Regions from separate parts of the Streptomyces sp. NPDC059373 genome, predicted to be linked through region 1. Evidence: predicted binding sites of a transcription regulator. Region 1 holds the regulator's gene; the other holds the start of a gene.
What was found. The regulator HrcA, encoded in region 1, represses chaperone genes, less so after heat shock. The targets are predictions, from matches to a motif close to TTNGCACTCNGNNNNNCNGAGTGCNAA.
Positions count from the first base shown of each region.

Region 2: a site for HrcA is predicted at 3,411-3,437, ahead of groES (co-chaperone GroES). Genes of this name have one in related genera too.

Region 1 covers NZ_JBHYXC010000004.1:100,610-110,137, reverse strand. Annotated here, with positions in the region: gene ACFXJ5_RS10620 (ribonuclease Z) at 1-233, opposite strand, end outside; gene ACFXJ5_RS10615 (histidine triad nucleotide-binding protein) at 269-628, opposite strand; gene ACFXJ5_RS10610 (ATP-binding protein) at 672-1,592, opposite strand; gene ACFXJ5_RS10605 (S41 family peptidase) at 1,741-4,989, opposite strand; gene ACFXJ5_RS10600 (16S rRNA (uracil(1498)-N(3))-methyltransferase) at 5,042-5,782, opposite strand; gene ACFXJ5_RS10595 (nitronate monooxygenase) at 5,779-6,861, opposite strand; gene dnaJ (molecular chaperone DnaJ) at 6,940-8,082, opposite strand; gene hrcA (heat-inducible transcriptional repressor HrcA) at 8,083-9,099, opposite strand; gene ACFXJ5_RS10580 (MBL fold metallo-hydrolase) at 9,228-9,528, shown strand, end outside.
Region 2 covers NZ_JBHYXC010000001.1:470,339-479,866, forward strand. Annotated here, with positions in the region: gene ACFXJ5_RS02115 (SDR family NAD(P)-dependent oxidoreductase) at 1-387, shown strand, start outside; gene ACFXJ5_RS02120 (ester cyclase) at 448-1,152, shown strand; gene groL (chaperonin GroEL) at 1,219-2,841, opposite strand; gene groES (co-chaperone GroES) at 2,955-3,263, opposite strand; gene ACFXJ5_RS02135 (THUMP-like domain-containing protein) at 3,494-4,696, shown strand; gene ACFXJ5_RS02140 (SCO1431 family membrane protein) at 4,674-4,811, opposite strand; gene ACFXJ5_RS02145 (hypothetical protein) at 4,875-5,132, opposite strand; gene tsaD (tRNA (adenosine(37)-N6)-threonylcarbamoyltransferase complex transferase subunit TsaD) at 5,132-6,184, opposite strand; gene rimI (ribosomal protein S18-alanine N-acetyltransferase) at 6,177-6,647, opposite strand; gene tsaB (tRNA (adenosine(37)-N6)-threonylcarbamoyltransferase complex dimerization subunit type 1 TsaB) at 6,674-7,345, opposite strand; gene ACFXJ5_RS02165 (hypothetical protein) at 7,416-7,976, shown strand; gene ACFXJ5_RS02170 (hypothetical protein) at 8,041-8,223, opposite strand; gene tsaE (tRNA (adenosine(37)-N6)-threonylcarbamoyltransferase complex ATPase subunit type 1 TsaE) at 8,365-8,874, opposite strand; gene ACFXJ5_RS02180 (alpha/beta fold hydrolase) at 8,886-9,528, opposite strand, start outside.

The DNA of each region.
Region 1 (9,528 bases):
CGCTGGATCACCCCGGCCAGGCCCAGGCTGTGGTCGCCGTGGAAGTGGGTGACGCACAGCCTGGTCAGGTCGTGGGCCGCCACCCCGGCGCGCAGCATCTGCCGCTGGGTGCCCTCGCCGGGGTCGAAGAGGATTCCCTCGGTGTCCCAGCGCAGGAAGTAGCCGTTGTGGTTGCGATGCCGGGTCGGGACCTGGCTTGCCGTGCCGAGCACGACGAGTTCACGTGATGACATCTACGACATCTACTCGATCTGCTCGATCTGCTCGGCTATCCCGGGGGCCATTCCAGGCCGCGCCCGCCCAGGACGTGCGCGTGCGCGTGGAAGACGGTCTGCCCGGCGCCGGCGCCGGTGTTGAAGACCACCCGGTAGCCCGTCGCGTCGACCTTGTCCTCGGCCGCGACCTCGGCCGTCTCGCGCAGCACGTCCGCGGTGAGCTGCGGATCGGCGGCCGCGAGGGTGGCCGCGTCTTTGTAGTGCGCCTTGGGGATGACCAGGACGTGCGTGGGGGCCTGGGGGTTTATGTCGCGGAAGGCGACCGTGGTCTCGGTCTCCCGTACGACAGTCGCGGGGATGCTGCCCTCCACGATCTTGCAGAACAGGCAGTCGGCCTGCGGTTCTCCCGCCACGGTGCCGCACCTCTCATTGGCTCTACGCTTGACGCTGCGCAGCCTAGCCCAGCTGTGCCAGCCAGTCGGCGCCGTACTCGCGGTGGCCGAGCGGCAGCAGCAGCCCGCCGTCAGGCCCCCGGATCAGCACCGACGCCGCCTCGAGGTCCGTGCACTGCGCCCCGCCGGGAAACAGCCGCTCGGCCTGCTCCGCGCCGAACTCCCCCGGGAACGCCGACAACTGCGCCCAGAGCAGCCGTTCCTCCCGCGTGCACAGCTCATGGCTCCAGCCGATCGCCGCCCGGCACGTGTGATGCCGCAACGGCTCCGTCGGCCCGTCGGTCAGCAGCGCGAACCGCGCCCCCGGCACGCTCAGCCGCTCCGACAGCCGCTTGCCCGACATGTGCCGCAGCCGGCGCGCGGCCAGCTCGACACTCAGCGGATCCCCGTCCAGGTACGCGCAGACCCGGGCCGCCATGTAGTCCGGCAACACCGCCCCGTACGCCGCCGCCCGCCGCATCAGCAACCGCACCGCCCGGTCCTGCCGCAGCGGGCGCAGCCGTACGACCCGCTCCCCCTCCGCCCCGATCGCCCTGCGACTGGTGGCCATGATCCGCAGCCCCGGCGCGGCGTCGAGCAGATACTCCGCCAACTCGCCGCACGCGGTGGTCAGATGCTCACACGTGTCCAGGACCAGCACCGCCTCCCGGTTCGTCAGCGCCCGCGCCAGCGCCTCCGCCGGCGGCAGATCCGTGTACCGCGCCAGCTCCAGCACCCCCGCCACCGCCTGCGGCAACAACCCCGGCACCCGGCACTCCGTCAGATCCCGCCCGAACGTCGGCAGCCCGGCGTGCCTCGCCACCTCGGCGGCCAGCCTGGTCTTGCCGACTCCCGCCATCCCGGTGATCGTCACAAACCGGGCATCCCGCAACAGCCCCGCGATATCCACCGCACGGTCGTGGTCGAGCTCCATTGCCTCGGGCACCCTCCGAGTCTCCCCGAGCCCTGCGGTGCCCTGCCTGCGGCCGCCAAAAGATCGGTATACCTAAACCTGGCGGCGCCCCTTGCTGGGTAACGCCCCGCGGGGAGAAGCGGCGGGCCGGCGGAGTGAACCCGCCCCGCCACGGGCCCTGTTACGGCAGCGGGGGCGGGGTCTTGGCGGGGTGTTCGGTCAGGGCGTCGAGGGCCACGGCGATGGCCGTGTCGAGTTGGGGGTCGCGGCCGGCGGCCCAGTCCTGGGGGGTGTGGAGGACCTCGATGTCGGGGTCGACGCCGTGGTTCTCGACGTCCCAGCCCTGGCCCTCGAGCCAGAAGGCGTACTTGGGCTGGGTGACGAGCGTGCCGTCGACGAGGTGATAGCGGGAGTCGATGCCGATGACGCCGCCCCACGTACGGGTGCCGACGACGGGGCCGATGCCGAGCGCCTTGATGGCGGCGTTGACGATGTCGCCGTCGGACCCGGAGTGCTCGTTGGCGACGGCGACGACGGGACCGCGCGGGGCGTCCATGGGGTAGCTCAGGGCGGGGAGCCCGCGCGGGAGGTCCCAGCCGACGATGCGGCGGGCGAGCTTCTCCACCACGAGCTGCGAGGTGTGGCCGCCGCGGTTCTCGCGGACGTCGACGACGAGACCTTCCCGGGCGACCTCGACGCGGAGGTCGCGGTGGAGCTGGGCCCAGCCGGAGCCGACCATGTCGGGGACGTGGAGGTAGCCCAGGCGGCCGCCCGAGCGCTCGTGGACGTACGCGCGTCGCCCGGCGACCCAGTCGTGGTACCGCAGCGGCTCCTCGTCGGCGACGGGTACGACGACGACGTGCCGTACGCCCGCATCGGTGCCGACGGTCAGCTCGACCGGCTTGCGGGCGGTCCCGATGAGCAGCGGTCCGGGGCCGGCGACGGGGTCGACGGGGCGGCCGTCCACGGCGAGGACGGCGTCCCCGGCCCGGACGGCGACGCCGGGCGCGGCGAGCGGGGAGCGGGCACGGGGGTCGGACGTCTCGGAGGGCAGGACGCGGTCGACGCGCCAGACGCCCTCCGTGTCACGGGAGATGTCGGCGCCGAGGAGGCCCTGCCGGTGCAGGGAGTCGCCGGGCCCGCCGTGCGGCATGACGTACGCGTGCGAGGTGCCGAGCTCGCCGGCGACCTCCCAGAGCAGGTCCACGAGGTCGTCATGGGTGGCGACCCGCTCCAGCACCGGCCGGTAGCGCTCCCGCACGCCGTCCCAGTCGACGCCGCCCATGTCCTCGCGCCAGAAGTTGTCGCGCATGAGGCGGTGCGCCTCGTCGTACATCTGGCGCCATTCGGCCTGGGGATGGACGGTGAGGCGGATCCGCGACAGGTCGACGGTGACGTTGGAGTCGGAGTCGTCCTCGGAGGGCGTGGACTTGTGGTCGGCGGAGGCGACCCGCAGCCGGTGGCCGGAGCCGATCAGCACCTTGTTGCCGTCGCCGCTGACGGAGAAGTCGTCGGCGTCGTCGGCGATTTCCTCGATCCGCAGCTGCTTGAGGTCGTACCGCTCCAGGGTGGTGGCGGGCGGCTCCGCGTCGGGCGTCGCGAGGCCCGCGCCGAGGACGCCGCGCAGTGGGTGCCGCAGCCACAGCACACCGTCCTTGGCGGCGCGCAGCGTCGAGTAGCGGGCGGCCTCGACCGGGAAGGGCACGATGCGGTCGGCGAGGCCCTCGGCGTCGACCTTGGTGGCGGGCGCGGGCGAGGCGGTCGACGAACCCCCGTCGTCCTTCTTCTTCGCGCCGTCGTCCGCCGGCTTGTCGTCGGCCGACGGGTCGACCGGGCGGCCGTGCCGCTGCGGGCCGAAGGGGGACGGCGTGGTGGCGGCCAGCGTGATCAGGTGCGGGCGGCAGGCGCCGAGGAAGGCCAGGTCGAAGACGTGCTCGTCGTAGATCGGGTCGAAGGCGCGCTCGGACAGGAAGGCGAGGTGCTTGCCGTCGGAGGTGAAGGCGGGCGAGAAGTCGTTGAAGCGCAGCGGGGTCGCGTCGATCGTGGTGAGGTCGGCCGTGGCGGCGAGCTTGAGGCTGCGCAGCGGCGCCGGGCCGGGGTGCGACCAGGCGAGCCAGGCCGAGTCGGGCGAGAAGGCGAGGCCGTCGGCGTTGCCGTGTTCGCTGGTGGCGACCGTCCTGACCTCTCCGGTCTGGGTCTCGACCAGCAGGATCCGCCCGTCGTGTGAGGCCACCGCGATCCGGTGCCCGTCGGGCGAGACGGTGAGCCCGAGTACGCGGCCGAGCCGCCCCGCCGCCAGCCGGCGCGGCGCCGCGCCGGGCCCCGGTCCTGCCGTCGGCCCTGCCGCCGGGGCGACCTCCAGGGCGTCCTCGCCCTCCGCGTCGGTCACCCACACCACCTGCTGGTCGCCCTCGCCGCCGAACACCCTCGGCAGCCGCGTCCGCACCCCCGGCTCCGCCGCCAGCGCCCGCGCCGGGCCGCCGCGATGTGTCACCCAGTGCGTGGTGCCGCGCACCTCGACCGCGCTGCCGCGCCCGGTGTGGTCGGGGCGGGCGTCGCCGAGGTGGTGCGCGGCCCGGACCGGGTGCGGCTGCAGGTCGGTGCGCTGGCCGCCCAGCCGGAGGGCGAGCGGGCGGGGCTCGGCGCCCTCCAGGTCGTCGAGGACGTACAGCTCGCCCCCGGACACGTACGCGACCCTGGCCCCGTCCGTGGACGCGTGCCGGGCGTAGAAGCGGTCGACGGGGGTGTGCCGGCGCAGGTCGGAGCCGTCGGCAAGGCTGGAGTAGAGCGCCCCGACGCCCTCATGGTCCGACAGGAAGGCGATCCGGTCCCCGACCCACAGCGGGCACTCCAGGTTGCCGTCCAGCCCGGCGTGCACCCGCTCGAAGTCCGCGTCCTCCGCCGCCCGCAGCCACAGTTTGCCCGCCGCCCCGCCCCGGTAGCGCTTCCACGCCGCCGCCTCGCGGCTCATCGCCACCGACTGCAGCAGCACCGCGCCCTCGGGCCCGTACGCCAGGTCCCCCACCGGCCCGAACGGCAGCGTCGGCGCCGGCCCGCCGTCCAGCGGCACCGACCGCGCCCAGCTCCGCCGCAGCGACGCCTGACCGTACGTCGTGATCGCCACGACCTCGCCCGCGGCCGTCCACCCCCGCACCGAGGTCTTCCAACTCCCCCAGTGCGTCAGCCGCTTCGACGGTCCCCCGTCCACCGGCGCGACATGCACCTCCGGCGCCCCGTCCCGCGTCGACGTCCACGCGATCCACTCCCCGTCCGGCGAAATCCGGGGATGGTCGACCGGAACGTTGTCGGCACTGACACGCCACGCGCGGCCGACGCCGTCGAGCGGCGCCGCCCAGACGTCGTCCTCGGCCGTGAAGGTGATCAAATCGCCGTGCAGGTGCGGAAAGCGGAGGTACGAGGGCTGCGTCACGTCGTCACCCTAACCAGCGGCGACGGCCTGCACGATCACTTTGCGGTCACTGTCAGCCCCAGCGCCCGGTCCGCCCCAGCAGCAGTGCCGTCGCCGCGACCCCCGCCGTGGACGTGCGCAGCACGGTCGGGCCGAGCCGGTACGGCTTGGCGCCGGCGGTGGCGAAGGCGTCGAGCTCGTCCGGGGCGACGCCGCCTTCGGGGCCGACGACGAGGACGATGTCGCCGTCGTCCGGGAGGGCGGCGGCGGCGAGCGGTTGCGAGCCCTCCTCGTGGAGGACGGCGGCGAAGGCTGCGGCGCCGAGGAGGTCGGCGACCTGACGGGTCGTCATGAGGTCGGCCACGTCGGGGAACCGGAGGCGGCGGGACTGCTTGGCGGCCTCGCGGGCGGTGGAGCGCCACTTGGCGAGGGCCTTGGCGCCGCGCTCGGCCCGCCACTGGGTGACGCAGCGGGCGGCGGCCCAGGGCACGATCGCGTCGACGCCGGTCTCGGTCATCGTCTCGACCGCCAGCTCGCCCCGGTCGCCCTTGGGGAGGGCCTGGACGACGGTGATCCGGGGGCGGGGGGCGGGCTCGGCCCTGACCTGTGTCACGTCGACCTCGAGGTGGTCCTTGCCCTCGGCCGCCGCGACGCGGCCGTACGCACCCGTGCCCGCGCCGTCGGTCAGCACGATGTCCTCGCCGGCCCGCAGCCGCCGTACGGAGACCGCGTGGCGGCCCTCGGTGCCGGACAGCACGATCCGCCCGACGGCGAGCGGCTGCTCGGGGCCGACGATGAAGACCGGGGCGGTCACAGGGCGCTCCCGGAACCGGTCCTGGCGGCCATCGCGCCACGGGCGGCGTCGCATTCGGAGACCAGGAGCTCGACCAGGCGGGCCGCCGGGAGGTCCCGGGCGAGGCGGTGTCCCTGGCCCGCCCACAGGGCCATGGCCTGCACGTCACCGGCGACCGCCGCGGCCTTCCGCAGCGGCGAGGTGAGGTGGTGGACCTGCGGGTAGGCGGCGGGGGCGTACCGGCCGTGCTCGCGCATGAAGCGGTTGACCAGGCCGCGGGCGGGACGGCCGGAGAAGGCCCGGGTGAGCTCGGTGTGGGTGAAGACGGGGTCGGTGACGGCCCGCTTGTGCAGGGCGTTGGCCCCCGATTCCGGGGTCACCAGAAACGCCGTGCCGAGCTGCGCCGCGTCCGCGCCGACGGCCAGCACCGAGGCGATCTGGTCGCCGCGCATCAGCCCGCCCGCCGCGATCACCGGCAGCTGCACCGCCTCACGCACCTGCGGCACCAGCGCCAGCAGCCCCACCCCGGCGCCGTCCAGCTCGGGGTCGTCGCGGTGGGTGCCCTGGTGGCCGCCGGCCTCGACGCCCTGAACGCACACCGCGCCCGCGCCCGCGTACTGCGCGGCCAGCGCCTCGGCGGCCGAGGTGACGGTGACCACGGTGACCGTGCCGACGTCCGCCAGCGCGTCCAGCGTGTCGCGGTCCGGGCAGCCGAAGGTGAAGCTCACCACCGGCACCGGGTTGTCGAGGAGTATCGCCAGCTTGGCGTCGTACGCGTCGTCGCTGCCGGAGTCCGGGTCGCCCAGCGGGGTGTCGTACCAGGCGGCCTCACCGGCCAACTGCTCGGCGTAGCACTCGACGGCGGAGCGGTCGGCGGTCGCGGGCTGCGGCATGAAGAGATTCATGCCGAACGGATTCGAGGTCAGGCTGCGGACCTGCTTGATCTCCTCGTACATCGCCGCCGGCGTCTTGTACCCGGCGGCCAGGAAGCCGAGCCCTCCGGCGTCGCTCACGGCGGCGGCGAGCGTCGGGTTCGACGCACCGCCGGCCATGGGCGCCTGGACGATGGGGTACGCGGAAAGCTCGGTCAGCGCTGGCATGAGGCCATCGTTTCATGGCGGAGGGCGGGGCGTTTTGCCGCACCCCGCCCCCTGCCACCACCGGCCGGACCGGAACCGCTACCGGCCGTTGAACGCGTCCTTGAGCCGCGAGAACAACCCCTGCTGCCCGGGCTGGAATTGGCCGAGCGGCCGCTCCTCGCCGCGCAGCTTCGCCAGGCGCCGCAGCACCTCCTCCTGGTCGGGGTCGAGCTTGCTCGGGGTCATGACCTCGACGTGGACGATCAGATCGCCGCGCCCGCCGCCCCTCAGGTGGGTGATGCCGCGCTGGTGGAGCGGGATCGACTGGCCGGACTGGGTGCCGGGCCGGATGTCGACCTCCTCCAGGCCGTCCAGGGTCTCCAGGGGGCACTTCGTGCCGAGCGCGGCGGCCGTCATGGGCAGGGTGACCGTGCAGTGGAGGTCGTCGCCGCGCCGCTGGAAGACCGGGTGCGGCAGCTCGCGGATCTCGACGTACAGGTCGCCCGCCGGACCGCCGCCGGGGCCGACCTCGCCCTCACCGGCGAGCTGGATCCGCGTCCCGTTGTCGACGCCGGCCGGGATCTTGACCGTGAGGGTCCTGCGCGACCTGACCCGGCCGTCGCCCGCGCACTCGGGGCACGGCGTGGGCACGACGGTCCCGAAGCCCTGGCACTGCGGGCAGGGCCGCGAGGTCATGACCTGGCCGAGGAAGGACCGGGTGACCTGGGAGACCTCACCGCGGCCGCGGCACATGTCGCAGGTCTGCGCCGAGGTGCCCGGAGCCGCGCCTTCGCCGGCACACGTGCCGCACGTCACAGCCGTGTCGACCTGGATGTCCTTGGTGGTGCCGAAGGCCGCCTCGTCGAGCTCGATCTCCAGCCGGATCATCGCGTCCTGGCCGCGCCGGGTCCGCGAGCGCGGCCCGCGCTGCGACTGCTGCCCGAAGAAGGCGTCCATGATGTCGCTGAAGTTGCCGAAGCCCGCGCCGAAGCCGCCCGCACCGCCCGCGCCGGCACCGCCGGTCGCCGACAGGGGGTCGCCGCCGAGGTCGTAGACCTGCTTCTTCTGCGGGTCGGAGAGCACCTCGTAAGCGGCGTTGATCTCCTTGAACCGCTCCTGGGTCTTCGGATCCGGATTGACGTCCGGGTGCAGTTCGCGCGCGAGCCGGCGGAATGCCTTCTTGATCTCGTCCTGGCCCGCGTCGCGGCGCACACCCAGGACGGCGTAGTAGTCCGTCGCCACTTACGACTCCGCCAGGATCTGTCCGACGTAACGTGCCACTGCGCGTACCGCTCCCATCGTTCCGGGGTAGTCCATGCGGGTCGGTCCGACCACGCCGAGTTTTGCCACCGCCTCGTCGCCCGAACCGTAGCCGACGGCGACCACCGATGTGGAGTTCAGGCCCTCATGGAAGTTCTCGTGACCGATTCGCACGGTCATGCCCGAGTCCTTGGCCTCGCCGAGCAGCTTCAGGAGCACCATCTGCTCCTCGAGTGCTTCGAGCACGGGACGGATCGTCAGCGGGAAATCGTGGTTGAAGCGGGTCAGGTTCGCGGTGCCGCCGAGCATGATCCGCTCCTCGGTCTCCTCGACCAGCGTCTCCAGCAGGGTGGCGAGCACGATCGAGACGGCCGGCCGGTCGTCCTGCTCGAAGCCCTCCGGCAGATCCTGCACCAGAGGCGGCACATCCGCGAAACGGCGGCCCACCACCCGGCTGTTCAGCCGGGCCCGCAGATCAGCCAGCACCGTCTCGCCGACCGGCGCCGGGCAGTCCACCAGCCGCTGCTCGACCCGTCCGGTGTCCGTGATCAGTACGAGCATGATGCGGGCCGGAGCCAGCGCGAGCAGCTCGACATGACGGACGGTGGAACGGGTCAGCGACGGGTACTGCACCACCGCGACCTGCCGGGTCAGCTGCGCCAGCAGCCGCACCGTGCGGCCCACGACGTCGTCAAGATCGACAGCGCTGTCCAGGAAGTTCTGGATCGCCCGCCGCTCCGCCGTCGACAGCGGCTTGACGCCCGCGAGCTTGTCGACGAAGAGCCGATAGCCCTTGTCGGTGGGGACCCGGCCCGCGCTGGTGTGGGGCTGGTGGATATAGCCCTCGTCCTCCAGCACCGCCATGTCGTTACGGACCGTGGCGGGCGACACCCCGAGGCTGTGCCGCTCCGTGAGCGCCTTGGAGCCCACCGGCTCCTCCGTACCCACGTAGTCCTGGACGATGGCGCGCAACACTTCGAGCCGACGTTCGCTGAGCACCAGCGCACACCTCCAGACTTTCTCACCCGTCACCCTGGCACTCATGTCGGAGGAGTGCCAGCTTCCCCGCAGCCAGTGTACGGCGCGGTAGCAAGGCCCCGGCAAGGGCGGCCCGATACGGTCGCCGCGTGACTACCGACGGCTGGGAGCGTCTTGCCCCCGGGGTGGCCCGGCGGCGGCTGCCCTTCCTCGACGTGACCATCGGCGTCGTGACCGGTGACGACGGCGTCCTCGTGATCGACACCGGCTCCACCCTCGCGGAGGGCGCTCAGCTGCGCAAGCAGATCACCGCCCTCACCGGGCGCCCTGTGACCGACATCGCGCTCACCCACGGCCACTTCGACCACGTCTTCGGTGCCGCCGCCTTCCCCGGCGTGCGGATCCACGGCGGCGTGACCCTCGACACCTACCTGGACCGCGAACGCCCCT
Region 2 (9,528 bases), on a different contig from region 1:
ATCAACGTGGCCTCGATCGCGGCCTTCCTGCCACGCGGGACGTACGGGGCATCCAAGGCGTGGGTGGTGAGCTTCTCGCAGGGCGCGGACAAGGAGCTGGCCGGTACCGGTGTGCGGCTGATGGCGGTGTGCCCGGGATTCGTACGTACGGAGTTCCACCAGCGGGCCGGGATCGACGCGACGAAGATCCCGGCGTGGGCGTGGCTGGACGCCGACAAGGTGGTCGCGACGGCCATCCGGGATCTGGCGCGCGGCAGGTCGCTGAGCATTCCCGACGTCCGGTACAAGGCGGTGGCCGCGGCGGCGCGCATGACGCCGAGCGGGGCGCTCGGCCGGTTCTCGACGAAGGCCGACCGGAAGTACGGTCCGGCGTACCCGAGGGATTAGACGGGGCATTCCGTCCTAAAATGGTGTGGGGGGAATCGTTCATGGACCCTTGGAGGCACCATGACATTCGTCCAGATCATCGACTGCAAGACCAGCCGGTACGACGACATGAACCGGCTCATGGACACCTGGGTCGAGGCGACGCAGGGCAAGCGGACCGCCACTCACTCGCTCATCGGCAGGGACCGCACCACGGACAACCACTACGTCGAGATCGTGGAGTTCCCGTCGTACGAGGAGGCGATGCGGAACTCGAAACTCCCGGAGACCGACCGGATCTTCCAGGAGATGGTGGCGCTCTGCGACGAGATGCCGACCTTCACGGACCTGGACGTGGTCCGTGACGAGCAGCTCAACAAGAACGCCGCGCGGCGGCTGTTCGAGGACATCATCGGCACGGAGAACGCCGGGGCGTTCCACGAACTGGTCGCGTCCGGCTACATCGACCACGACGTCGCCAACGAGCAGGACACCCGGGGCGCCGACGCCTTCCTGGAGGAGACGCTCGGTTACCGCAGGGCATTCCCGGACTTCGCGTTCACCGTCGAGGACCAGGTGGCCGAAGGCGACCGGGTGGCGACGCGCTGGACCTGGCGCGGCACCAACACCGGAGAGATGCGGGGCATGCCGCCGACCGGGAAGACGGTCGAGATGGTGGGCACCACGACCTTCCGGTTCGAGGACGGCAAGATCAAGGAAGGCTGGTGGCACTGGGACTTCCTGGGCATGCTGCGGCAGCTGGGTGTGGTCTCGCTGCCGTCGTAGGCCTCCACCACGTACGAAGGCCCTTGTTCCCGGGCGGGAGCAAGGGCCTTCGTGCAGGCGTCAGCCTCAGTGGGAGTGACCGTGGCCGTGAGCGGCCTCGGCGGGCTCCTCTTCCTTCTTCTCCACCACGAGGGTCTCGGTGGTGAGGAGGAGGGAGGCGATGGACGCGGCGTTCTCCAGGGCGGAGCGGGTGACCTTGACCGGGTCGATGACGCCGGCCTTCACCAGGTCGCCGTACTCGCCGGTCGCGGCGTTGAAGCCGTGGTTCTTCTCCAGCTCGGCGACCTTGGCGGTGATGACGTAGCCCTCGAGGCCGGCGTTCTCGGCGATCCAGCGCAGCGGCTCGACGGCGGCGCGGCGGACGACCGCGACACCGGTGGCCTCGTCGCCGGTCTTGCCGAGGTTGTCCTCGAGGACCTTGACGGCGTGGACGAGCGCGGAGCCACCACCGGAGACGATGCCCTCCTCGACCGCGGCGCGGGTCGCGGAGATGGCGTCCTCCAGACGGTGCTTCTTCTCCTTGAGCTCGACCTCGGTGGCCGCGCCGACACGGATGACGCACACGCCGCCGGCCAGCTTGGCGAGGCGCTCCTGGAGCTTCTCGCGGTCCCAGTCGGAGTCGGTGTTGGCGATCTCGGCCTTGATCTGGCCGATGCGGCCCTCGATCTCGGACTTGTCGCCGGCACCGTCGACGATGGTGGTGTCGTCCTTGGTGACGGTCACGCGGCGGGCGGTGCCGAGCAGGTCCAGACCGGCCTGGTCGAGCTTGAGGCCGACCTCCTCGGCGATGACGGTCGCACCGGTGAGGGTGGCGATGTCGCCGAGCATGGCCTTGCGGCGGTCACCGAAGCCGGGGGCCTTGACCGCGACCGCGTTGAAGGTGCCGCGGATCTTGTTGACGACGAGGGTGGAGAGGGCCTCGCCCTCGACGTCCTCGGCGATGATCAGCAGCGGCTTGGAGGTGCCGGCCTGGATGATCTTCTCCAGCAGCGGGAGCAGCTCCTGGATGGAGCTGATCTTGCCCTGGGTGACCAGGATGTACGGGTCGTCCAGGACGGCCTCGAGGCGCTCCTGGTCGGTCACGAAGTACGGGGACAGGTAGCCCTTGTCGAAGGCCATGCCCTCGGTGAAGTCCAGCTCCAGGCCGAAGGTGTTGGACTCCTCGACGGTGATGACACCGTCCTTGCCGACCTTGTCGATCGCCTCGGCGATCAGCTCGCCGACCTGCTTGTCCTGGGCGGACAGCGCGGCGACGGCTGCGACGTCTTCCTTGCCCTCGATCGGGCGGGCGGTGCGCAGCAGCTCCTCCGAGACGGCCTTGACCGCCGCGTCGATGCCCTTCTTGAGCGAGGCCGGGGAGGCGCCCGCCGCCACGTTCCGCAGGCCTTCGCGGACCAGCGCCTGGGCGAGGACGGTGGCGGTGGTGGTGCCGTCACCAGCGATGTCGTTGGTCTTGGTGGCCACCTCCTTCACCAGCTGCGCGCCGAGGTTCTCGTACGGGTCGTCGAGCTCCACCTCACGGGCGATGGTGACACCGTCGTTGGTGATGGTCGGAGCGCCGAACTTCTTGTCGATGACGACATTGCGGCCCTTGGGGCCGATGGTCACCTTCACGGTGTCGGCGAGCTTGTTCACGCCGCGCTCAAGGGCGCGACGGGCGTCCTCGTCGAACTTCAGGGTCTTGGCCATACCGGCTCGGGTTCCTCGTCTTCAGTCTTCGTCAAAGACCACACCCCGGGCCCCCGGGTCGGATGACACGGTATGCCCGGGGCGTGGTCACTGCTGTTCCGGCTGGTACCGGATTACTTCTCGACGATCGCGAGGACGTCGCGAGCCGAGAGGACGAGGTACTCCTCGCCGTTGTACTTGACCTCGGTGCCGCCGTACTTGCTGTACAGGACGACGTCGCCGACGGCGACGTCGAGCGGCAGACGCTTGCCGTCCTCGAACCGGCCCGGGCCCACGGCAAGGACGGTGCCCTCCTGGGGCTTCTCCTTGGCCGTGTCCGGAATGACCAGGCCGGAGGCCGTGGTCTGCTCGGCGTCGAGCGGCTGGACCACAATGCGGTCCTCAAGCGGCTTGATGGCAACCTTGGTGCTGGCGGTCGTCACGATCCGACCTCCCCCTTCAAAGGGCTCACGGGAGTGTCTGTATGGGTGGCGACCTGGTAGGCCCGTCGTCGCGGGTGCCGGACCTGCCCGTCGCTGTGTGGTTGGCACTCGGCAGTGCTGAGTGCCAGATCCGAGACTAGGACGGACTTAGCACTCGGTCAAGCGGAGTGCCAATGCCGCGCCGAGCGGCGTCATGGGCGCGAGTCCGGCGGCTGCCCGCAGGCGGGACAATGGGCACCGTGGATCTTGACGCGTTCTCGGCACTGCTGACCGACGAGGGGCAGGCCATGCTGGCCTCCCTGCGGGACTTCGACCCGGGCCAGGAGCTGGCGACGGCCACCCGGCTGCGGCGTGAGCACCCCGCCGGGCTGGTGTCGGCGGCGCTGGGGATGGCGCGGCTGCGGCAGCGGGCGGCGGCGAAGTTCGGCGAAGACGCGTACCGGATGTACTTCACGCCCAACGGCGTCGAGCAGGCGACCCGGAAGCCGGTCGCCGACTACCGGGCGGACCGCTTCCGGGCGTTGGGCGTACGGCGGCTGGCCGACCTGTGCTGCGGCATCGGCGGCGACGCGATCGCGCCGGCCCGGGCCGGGATCGAGGTGCTGGCCGTCGACCGCGATCCGCTGACGTGTGCGGTGGCCAGGGCCAATGCGGAGGCGCTCGGGCTCGGGGCGCTGATCGAGGTGCGGTGCGCGGATGTCACCGAGGTTGACGCGGGGGCGTACGACGCGGTCTTCGTGGACCCGGCCAGGCGCGGCGGCCGGGGCCGGATCTTCGACCCCGAGGCGTACTCGCCGCCGCTGTCGTGGGCGGTCGGGGCGGCCCGCAAGGCTCCGTACGCGGCGCTGAAGATCGCGCCCGGCGTGCCGCACGAGGCGGTACCGGACGAGGCCGAGGCGGAGTGGATCTCGGACCACGGGGACGTGAAGGAGGCCGTGCTGTGGTTCGGCACCGGCGCCGCGCCGGGGGCCCGGCGCGCGACGCTGCTGCCCGGCGGGGCTTCGCTGGTGGGGCGCGGGCTGCCGGATCCGGCGGTGCGGGCGGTCTCGCGCTACCTGTACGAGCCGGACGGCGCCGTGATCCGTGCCCATCTGGTGGCGGAGGTCGCGGAGGCCCTGGACGGCGGCCTGATCGACGAGACGATCGCCTATGTGACGGCGGACGAGCTGCGGCCGGTGCCGTATGCGAGCGCGTACGAGATCACCGATGTGCTGCCCTTCAACCTCAAGCGGCTCAAGGCGCTGGTGCGCGAGCGGGAGATCGGCGTGCTGACGGTCAAGAAGCGCGGTTCGGCCGTCGAGCCGGAGGAACTGCGCCGGAAGGTGAAGCCGCAGGGGCCCGGCTCCGCGACGGTCTTCCTGACCCGGGTCGCGGGCGCCCCGAGCATGCTGCTGGGGCGGCCTGCCGTTGCTACAGCAGGCCCAGGCCGGTGACGAGCATCGCGAGCAGCACGACCAGCGTCCACCCGAGCACTTGCTCGAGCACCTTCATGCCGTCGTCGCCCGAGGGACCACCGGTACGCGCGCGCGGCGCCGCCATCTCCGTCATACCGGCAAAGCTAAGCGGCCGATCGCCCCGTTACGGGCGAAGGTGACCGATTTCACCGCGGAGTTACGACACGTCCAGCGACTCGAAGCGCCAGCGGTGGACTGCCCTGCGCACCAGGTCGGGCCCCGGCTCGGGCAGTTCAGGGAGGTCGGCGTCGTACGGGGCCTCCCACCAGGTGATGACCAGGACGCGGTCGCCGGGGGCGGAGAGGGTCTCGCGGCGCAGCGGGGTGCCCGGCAGGGGGCGCGTACGGGCCCACTCCAGGAGTTCGGGCCCGCGGCCTTCGAGGGCGCGGGCCTCCCACATCAGGGCGACGGCCATCAGTGCGTGTGCCCGGGGACGGAGACCTCGGTGACCTGGAGCGAGGAGTCGGCGGGCAGGTCGAGGGTGGAGGCGGGGCGGCCGCGGGCGACCATTTCCGCGCCCAGGGCGGCCACCATGGCGCCGTTGTCGGTGCACAGCTTGGGGCGGGGGACGCGCAGGACGATGCCGGCGTCCTCACAGCGCTCCTTGGCGAGGGAGCGCAGCCGGGAGTTGGCCGCGACGCCGCCGCCGATCATGAGGTGGTCGACGCCGTTGTCCTTGCAGGCGCGGATGGCCTTGCGGGTGAGGACGTCGACGACCGCTTCCTGGAACGAGGCCGCGACATCGGCGACCGGCACGTCCGCGCCCTCGCGGCGCTTGCCCTCGACCCAGCGGGCGACGGCCGTCTTGAGCCCCGAGAAGGAGAAGTCGTAGATCGGGTCCCGGCCGCCGGTGAGCCCGCGCGGGAAGCGGATCGCGGCGGGGTCGCCCTCGCGTGCGTACCGGTCGATGGCCGGCCCGCCGGGGAAACCGAGGCCGAGGACCCGGGCGACCTTGTCGAAGGCCTCGCCCGCCGCGTCGTCGATGGTGGAACCCAGCGGGCGTACGTCGCCGGTGATGTCCGGCGCGAGCAGCAGCGAGGAGTGCCCGCCGGACACCAGCAGGGCCATCGTCGGCTCGGGCAGCGGGCCGTGTTCGAGCTGGTCGACGCAGATGTGCGAGGCGAGGTGGTTGACGCCGTAGAGCGGCTTGCCGAGCGCGTACGCGTACGCCTTGGCGGCCGACACGCCGACCAGCAGCGCCCCGGCGAGCCCGGGCCCGGCCGTGACCGCGATGCCGTCGAGGTCGGCGGCGCTGACCCCGGCCTCCTTCAGGGCGCGCTGGATGGTGGGGACCATCGCCTCCAGGTGTGCGCGGCTGGCGACCTCGGGGACGACGCCGCCGAAGCGGGCGTGCTCGTCCACGCTGGAGGCGATCGCGTCGGCGAGCAGCGTGTGGCCGCGGACGATGCCGACGCCCGTCTCGTCGCAGGAGGTCTCGATGCCGAGCACGAGCGGCTCGTCAGCCATGGGTGTCGTTTCCTTTCGGGCTTTCCGGCTCGGAGCGCCGCATGACGAGGGCGTCGACATTGCCCGGCTGGTAGTAGGCCTTGCGGAAGCCGATCGGCTCGAAGCCGAAGCGTTCGTAGAGGCGTTGGGCGCGCTTGTTGTCGACGCGCACTTCGAGCAGCACCTCGCGGCATTCGAAGGCGGTGGCCTGGTGCAGCAGTTCGCCCAGCAGGCGGGCGCCGAGGCCGGTGCCCCAGTGGTCGCGGGCGGCCGCGATGGTCTGTACGTCGCCGGTGCCGGCGACCGCCGCGAGCCCGGCGTAGCCCACGATCCGGGAGCCCGCCTCGGCCACGACGTAGTGCCGGGTGGCCGCCGGGTGCCTGGCGTCGGCCAGTTCGGACCAGAACATGCCGCGCGACCAGGCGTCCTCGGGGAAGAGCTCGTGCTCCAGCTCCATCACCGGGTCGAGATCCCACCAGCGCATCTCGCGCAACTGGACTGAGCTTGCGGTCACTTCGGCAGGACCGCCTTGTACCCGGTGGGGACCTGGGCGTCCGGCCGGCGCAGATACAGCGGGAGCGGGGGGAGGAAGTCCTCGCCCGCCTCCAGCTTCACGGCGGCCAGCGCGGCCAGCGCGGCGGCCGACTGGTGCTCCGGGAAGCCCGGCCGCAGGCCCGTGAAGACCTCCGGGTAGAGCTGGGCGCCCTGGCCGACCGCCGGCAGGCCTGCGACCTGGTCCGCGATGTCGGCGGGGCGGTCGACGGCGGGGTCCGTGGTGCGGGAGCGGGGGGTGTCGTAGCGCGCCCAGTAGACCTCTTTGCGGCGGGCGTCGGTGGCGACGACGAACGGCCCGGCCGCCAGGCCGGACTGCCCGGCGGCGTACGCGATGCCGTCCAGCGTGCAGACGCCGTGCACCGGAATGCCGAGGGCGTCGCCGAAGGCCGCGGCGGTGACCAGCCCGACCCGCAGCCCGGTGTACGGGCCGGGGCCGACGCCGACCACGATGCCGGTCACGGCGTCGAGCTTGGTGCCGGCCTCGCGCAACACCCGGTCGACGGCGGGCATCAGCAGTTCGCCGTGGCGCCGGGCGTCGACCTCGGTGGACTCGGCGAGCACGCTCCGCCCGTCGTGGAGCGCGGCGGTGACGGCGGGGGTGGCGGTGTCGAAGGCGAGGAGCAGCACGGTGACAAGCGTACGGCTCGCGCCGACTGCTAACGTCGGCACCGTTACCGCATGACGAGGAGCGCACACCGTGGCAAGGATCGGTTCGGGGACCATCGTGGCCGGTCTCACCGCGGGAGCCCTCGCCGTGATCTCGGTCCTGGCGGTGCAGGCCTCGGGCACTTCGGCCGCCGCCACCGCCGGCCGTCCCGGCATTTCCGCGTCGGCCTCCGCCTCGGCTTCCCCGTCGCCCGCGCAGACCGAGCAGTCCCATCCGGTGCCCGCCCACTCCGGCAGCGGCCTGCGCGTCGTCTACTCACTGGGGGCGGATCGCGTCTGGCTGGTCGGCGACACCGGCAAGGTGACGCGTACGTTCACCGTGGCCCCCGGCACGGTCGACCCCACCTCGGGTACGTACACCGTGACCTCGCGCACCGCGAGCGGGACAGGGGGCGACGGCGTCGCCATCGAGCACGTGGTGCGCTTCGCGACCTCCGGCGGTGTGATCATCGGCTTCAGCGCGGCTCGCGACGGCTCGAAGCCCTCCCCCGACCCCTCCCAGAAGACCGGTGGCATCCGCGAGCGGCGGGCGGACGGCACGGCGCTCTGGGAGCTCGCGATCATCGGCACGAAGGTCGTCGTGGTGACGTAACCGCCCCCGGCCCCCCAGCCCAGGATTCCGCCGAAAGAGTGAAGGCGGGCTGGACAGGGCCGGCCTAAGCCGCGTCCCGGGCGTCCCCGTCCGCGCCCGTGTCCGCGTCCTCCGAGGGCTCCGCATCACCGGCCGGCGGCGTACAGATCGCGTTCGCGGCCGGGCCGGCCGCAAGCAGGTCCCGCATGGAATACGAACCCGGCGCCGTCGGGGCGCCGTCTGCGTCCGTGGTGCCTTGGGCCGACATGCATGCCTCCTGGGGCAGACGTGGTTAGGTAGCCCTAACCAGTTCTCTGATTCCAGCAGAACACGTAAGGGGTGCCGTACGCAACATCTTCCCGACAGGTTGTCGGAACGAACCTGAATCCGCCCGTCCCGCCTGTCGCGCTCATCCCACCAGCGCGACCGACAGGTCGCACCCCGACCAGCGCAGACCGACGCCCGTCACCGTCACGTCGCGTACGTCGTGGTCGTCGACCGCCGGATCGGCCTCGCCTACGGCGCGGTGGATGACGACCTGCAACCGGGCCTCCGACAGCTCCTCGACCTTGCCCTCGCCCCACTCCACGACGACCACCGACTCGGGCAGTGAGACATCGAGATCCAGGTCCTCCATCTCGTCCAGGCCGCCGCCCAGCCGGTACGCGTCCACGTGCACCAGGGCCGGGCCGCCGACCAGCGACGGATGCACCCGGGCGATCACGAACGTCGGCGACGTGACCGCGCCCCGCACCCCCAGGCCCTCCCCCAGCCCGCGCGCCAGCGTCGTCTTGCCGGCCCCCAGTTCGCCGCTGAGCAGGACGAGGTCGCCGGGCGCCAGCAGACCGGCGAGCCGACGCCCCAGGTCCTTCATCTGCTCGGGGGTCTTGACAGTGATGCGTGCTGCGGCGTCTTCCATGTGCCCGAATGCTACGCGCCGAGGGCGCTGTCTCCGGCGCTCCTGTCCGTGGCGGCCAGCTCGCGCAGAGCCTGCGGGAGCGGGGCGCGGGCGGCGTCGGCGGCCTCGGTCAGCAGCGCGGCCAGATGCCCCATGACGAGGTCCGGGTACTCCAGCATGACCAGGTGCCCGGCGTTCTCGATGACGACCAGCTCCGTGTCGGGCAGCCGCTCTGCGATGGCGCGGCTGTGCTCGCTCGGGGTCAGCAGGTCCTTGTCGCCGGCCAGCACCAGCCCGGGCAGGCTGTCCAGTACGTCCAGCGCCTCGGCCTTCTCGTGCTCCGTGAAGGCCGGGTAGAACTCCGCCACCACGTCGATCGGCGTCGACTCGATCAGCCGCTCGGCGAACCGCGCCACCGCCGGGTCCACGTCGTCCGACCCGAACGAGTACCGCTTCACGATCCCCGCGAACAGATCCGCCGTCGCCCGCCGCCCCCGCTCCACCAGGTCCACCTGCGTGCCCAGCATCCGCAGCACACCCGGCGCCAGCGCCCGCAGCGCCCGCGCCCCGGCGGCCGGCAGGCCCAGCGTCACCGACGCCAGCTTTCCGGAGGACGTACCGACGAAGGCGAAGCCGGCCACCCGCTCGTGGATCAGCTCGGGGAACTGCTCCGCC